Regions from separate parts of the Lysinibacillus sp. COL-1 genome, predicted to be linked through region 2. Evidence: predicted binding sites of a transcription regulator. Region 2 holds the regulator's gene; the other holds the start of a gene.

Region 1 (2,475 bases), on a different contig from region 2:
GTAAACTACCGCATTGTCTCCAATAGCTGCATCAACGTTACCGTTTAACATCTCTTGAATTGCGATTGGTTGACTTTCAAACGCCATAATATTTGTACTTGCTTCCCCTTGTAGCTTTTTCGCCGCCATATGACCTGTAGCATTAATTTGTACTGATACCTTTTTATCTTTTAGTTCAGCTAGAGATTTAATTTTTGAATCTTCTTTTACAACAATCAATAATTGAGACTCATAATAAGGCTCTGTAAAATCAAATGATTCTTTACGCTCTTCAGTAATTGTGATTCCTGAAGCACCAATATCTGTTTCACCGTTTTTAATTGTTTGGAAAACTGGCTCCCAACCAATGTTATTCCAGTCAACTTCAAAGTCCATTTCATCAGCAATAGCTTTTAAAACATCGACATCAATCCCCACAATTTTCCCTGAATCGTCAACAGATTCAAATGGTGCGAAAGTTGCCTCTGTACCAACTTTATATATTTTCTTACCATCTTCTGAAGATGAGCTTCCTGAAGATGCACCATCCTTTGTACCACATCCTGCAAGTGCTAATGTTAATGCTGCAACCATCATCAGTAGCATCCAACCTGTTTTCTTCATTGTATTTCCCCCTATTTCGATAATTTTCCGAAATGCGTATTATTTTTCACAATTCGGAAATGTTAGACTATTAGGTCAATTATATTAATATTATAGTATTTAGACAACAACTTTTCGCATAAAACTAAATATTTTTTCATATTAATTTATAATAAACTTATATAATTAGAAGAAACATGTATAAATAACAAGAAATCTAATCTAAAATTAATATATATACACTACAATCCACACCAAATTTCGATAAATTTAGGCAAAAAAAAAGAATCCCCTCAGATAGGATTCTTTTTTTCGACTATTTCTAGTCTTCACGTACAGTATGTCCACTAAAAAATAATTTGGAGTTATTGCTTTTTTGAAGGTTTGAAAGGAATAAATAGGGGAATAATGCCAACTAGGACAGTATTGCACCTATATCTCCCTCTCGATCTCCGCTAAGCAGGCTGCTAAACTACTTATTAGGAGATGAGCTATAACAAGTCTATCTATATTCAGTAAAATGGCGCCCTCGGAGGGAATCGAACCCCCAGTGCAAGAACCGGAATCTTACGTGTTATCCATTACACCACGAGGGCAAAGGCACAAAAAAAAAGTACTCACTCTAGGCTTACGAAAAGCATGATGTAGATAACCCTCATTTTTTGAAGCATACCTGCAAAATAGTGTACTGTACTTTAAACTTATAACCTCAATTATTATACAAGCCTATCACATATAATTCAACCATAGAATGCAAAAACATTTTATTTTTTTTATTTCACTTTAGCAGGGTTAATATTTGACCTTCCCTGACTATAATGTGTATGATAAGGATACAGCTGAAATAACAATGGAAATTTTCAGCAAAGGTATTCGAATTTAGTTTTTTAAGGAGGATTTAACATGAATTTAATTCCTACAGTTATTGAACAAACAAGTCGCGGTGAACGTGCATATGACATTTATTCACGTCTACTTAAAGACCGTATTATTCTTTTAGGAAGCGCTATTGATGACAATGTGGCTAACTCCATTGTTGCACAACTTCTTTTCCTACAAGCGGAAGATCCAGATAAAGATATCTCTCTTTACATTAATTCACCAGGTGGATCAATTACGGCTGGTATGGCTATTTATGACACAATGCAAATCATTAAACCACAAGTTCAAACAATTTGTATTGGTATGGCTGCATCAATGGGTGCTTTCTTACTAGCTGCTGGTGAGCCTGGTAAACGTTTTGCATTACCAAATGCAGAAGTAATGATTCACCAACCACTAGGTGGCGCACAAGGTCAAGCGACAGAAATTGAAATTGCTGCTAAACGTATTTTATTCTTACGTGAAAAATTAAATGGCATTTTATCTGAACGCACAGGCCAACCACTTGAAGTCATTGCTAGAGACACAGATCGTGATAATTTCATGACTGCTGAACGTGCTAAAGAATATGGTTTAATCGATCACATTATGCACCGTAGCGATAATAAATAAAAATGAGAAGGCATCACAGACTCGCTTTGTGATGCCTTTCGTGTTGTTGAGAAAAGGTGATGTCAACGGCAGAAACAGCCATTTTGAAAGGCGAGGGGTTGATTTCCGTTCCGCCAGCGTCCTTTCCAGGGGGCGCGCTTCACTCACTGCATTCGCTCCAGGGGCTCCTCTAGGACGCTAATCCCCTAGGAGTGACGCTGGCTCCACTCCCATCAACCATTCTGCAAAAGTGTCTTTTCCTGAACAAAATAGCCCTTTATTTATATTATTAGAAAGAGGATAGGCTCTTATTTTCAATGCGGAGAAGTGATGGATGACAACACTTCTCCATAAAGCGTAGTGAATACCTTCACTTTATTTGAAAACCTTTCTAAAAAGAAACATTTTTATGGATTGGGG
Region 2 (2,475 bases):
CTTACAGTCATTCCTAAGCGGGTCATGGCATTAATAATTTGATTCATTTGCCCGGTTAATGTCAGTGCGGGTAGATGCATCATGACCGATGCGCGAAGACCCGTGCCAATATTCGTCGGACAACTTGTTAAATAGCCAAAAGTATCTCGAAAGGCATACGGTAATACTTTCTCTAGGATACGATCAATTTTATTTGCTTGTTCATAGGCACTTTGAAGTTGAAAGCTTGCTGTCATACATTGAATGCGTAAATGATCCTCTTCATTCACCATAATGCTAACGGATTCATCTTCAGAAAGAAGTATGGAGCCTACTTGCTCTTTTTTAGCTAGCTGTGGACTAATCAAATGCTTTTCTACAAGAATTTGACGCTGTAGAGGCGTTAAATCCTTAATAGCAAAATAAGCATAATCATTTTGAAGCGTTGGGCTATCACTTAGTGCATGTGTAACTGCCTGTTCCACCTGCAGTGCCTCATTCTCTGAGAAAGCTAATGGAAATCGATAGCCATCTAAATTTCGAGCAAGGCGAATACGTGTACTAATGACAATATCTGAATAATCATCCTTGATATGCATCCACGTTGGGGTCGCACGCTCTAAAAATGAATCAATCATCATGACACATCACCACCTTCAAATTGTAGATGCTTCTCTAGCTCTTTAACTTCGTCACGGAGCTTCGCCGCCTCCTCAAATTGTTCTTCTGCTACAGCGGCCTTCATACGCTTGCGGATATCCTCTATTTGCTTTTTAATGACATACACATTACTACGAGCACCAGGCATTTTACCAATGTGTTGAGGGCCTGCCTGTATGCGATTAAAGAGCTTAGGCAAATGCTCACTAAAGGTGTCATAACAGCTCGGGCATCCAAATTTACCTTCTTTTAAAAATTGTTTATACGAAAATCCACATTGTGGGCATGTTTGCTGTTGTGGTTGAACTTGTTGTTTTTCCCCCACCTTTTGCCATGTAGGCGAGCCGAACCAGTTCGACAATAGCTGTTGAATAGACACTGGCTCTTGTTTAAACTCTGCATGAAATGGATGGAACTGTGAGGCGCAGACGTCACAATAATGGTGCTCCACCTTTTGCCCATTTTGAACTTGTGTTACTGTAACTGTCGCATTACGTTGTTTACAATGTTCGCATATCATTTCCATCACCTCACTATTTTTGCTGTTCATATTTGATTGTTGTCAGCATTGCTCGCAAGATCTTTGCTCGAATAGTATCTCTTAAAGGGAGATGTAAATCGATTGTGGAGCGATCAATTGCTGCTAACATTAATTTCGCTTCTCGTTTTGAAATTACCTGCTCATCGATGAGCCGATATACTAAATCTTCTGCCATCGTTTGAGATGCTCCACCTTCTATTTGTCTGAGAACATCGTCGATTAAATCAATCTGTGAATGCGCGCGGACACGTAAAATTCGTATGTACCCACCACCACCACGTTTGCTCTCAACAAGGTAACCTCGCTCGGCAGTAAATCTTGTATTAATTACATAATTTATTTGTGATGGCACACATTGAAATTTATCAGCAATCTCACTCCGTTTAATTTCAATATGCCCTTCTCCACCTAATTCAAGTACTTGCTTTAAGTAACCTTCTATGATGTCTGATATATTACGCATTTTAGGAATACACCTCGCTTGCTTCACTGACTTTGACTATCTTTGACTTTCTTTTAGTATATTATACAAAACGCTTCAAAAAAATTGCAATGATTTCGCCCATAGAAAAGTGAAAAGTCTTAAAATGCCTATTTTAGTACGAAAAACAGCACTTTTTCAGTTAAAACTGCGCGGGTTATAATTTGCTCATATACCTAATGTACCCTTATTAGTCATAGAAAAAACGCAAGCATATGCAACTAGCATATACTTGCGTCTATGAAAATTATACCCAACGACCAACAATTGGATAACGCCAAGGCTCATCAGACAATGCTTTTACGATACCGATAATTGGTACAACAAATAACATGATGCCGAAAATGATTAAAAACGGTAACCCAATAAGAACAAAACTTAAAACAACTGAGATAGCGATTAAAATACCCATAACAATTTGGAAGAGCAATGCTTGAATAGAAATCGCCTTCACTTCCTCATCCGAACTAATTAAGAAGAAAATAATAGGTACTAACCATGGCGCAAAAAATGCACTTGCGTGTATGATTACTTTAGACCATTTAGTCTCCATATATATCAACCCTTTCTTTGTACTTTGTCTATGTTTTATGTACTACTATTTACGGAACTATACCCGTAATAGTTTCACATTAAATAAGATTTATTAAAATTTTTTTGGAAGGCTGTGATGAGAGATGGAATTTAACAACACATTAGCAAACGAATATGAAAAGGGTATTCGTCGTACATTGCCAAGCTATGATGCCATGCTACGTTTAATACAAACCTTTTATCATTCTACACTCCCAGATAAAGCTGATATGTTAATTGT

The links. The regulator CtsR, encoded in region 2, represses protease genes until heat stress. The targets are predictions, from matches to a motif close to ATGGTCAATAAAGGTCAAACA.
Region 1: the regulator CtsR is predicted to act here: its motif matches at 1,379-1,399, upstream of clpP (ATP-dependent Clp endopeptidase proteolytic subunit ClpP).

The regions. Positions count from the first base shown of each region.
Region 1 covers NZ_JCAWSJ010000003.1:666,421-668,895, reverse strand. Annotated here, with positions in the region: gene AC6BKE_RS07685 (basic amino acid ABC transporter substrate-binding protein) at 1-603, opposite strand, end outside; tRNA gene AC6BKE_RS07680 (tRNA-Arg) at 1,104-1,178, opposite strand; gene clpP (ATP-dependent Clp endopeptidase proteolytic subunit ClpP) at 1,486-2,076, shown strand.
Region 2 covers NZ_JCAWSJ010000002.1:236,600-239,074, forward strand. Annotated here, with positions in the region: gene mcsB (protein-arginine kinase McsB) at 1-620, opposite strand, end outside; gene AC6BKE_RS01705 (UvrB/UvrC motif-containing protein) at 617-1,159, opposite strand; gene AC6BKE_RS01710 (CtsR family transcriptional regulator) at 1,173-1,643, opposite strand; gene AC6BKE_RS01715 (DUF4870 domain-containing protein) at 1,909-2,214, opposite strand; gene AC6BKE_RS01720 (class I SAM-dependent methyltransferase) at 2,339-2,475, shown strand, end outside.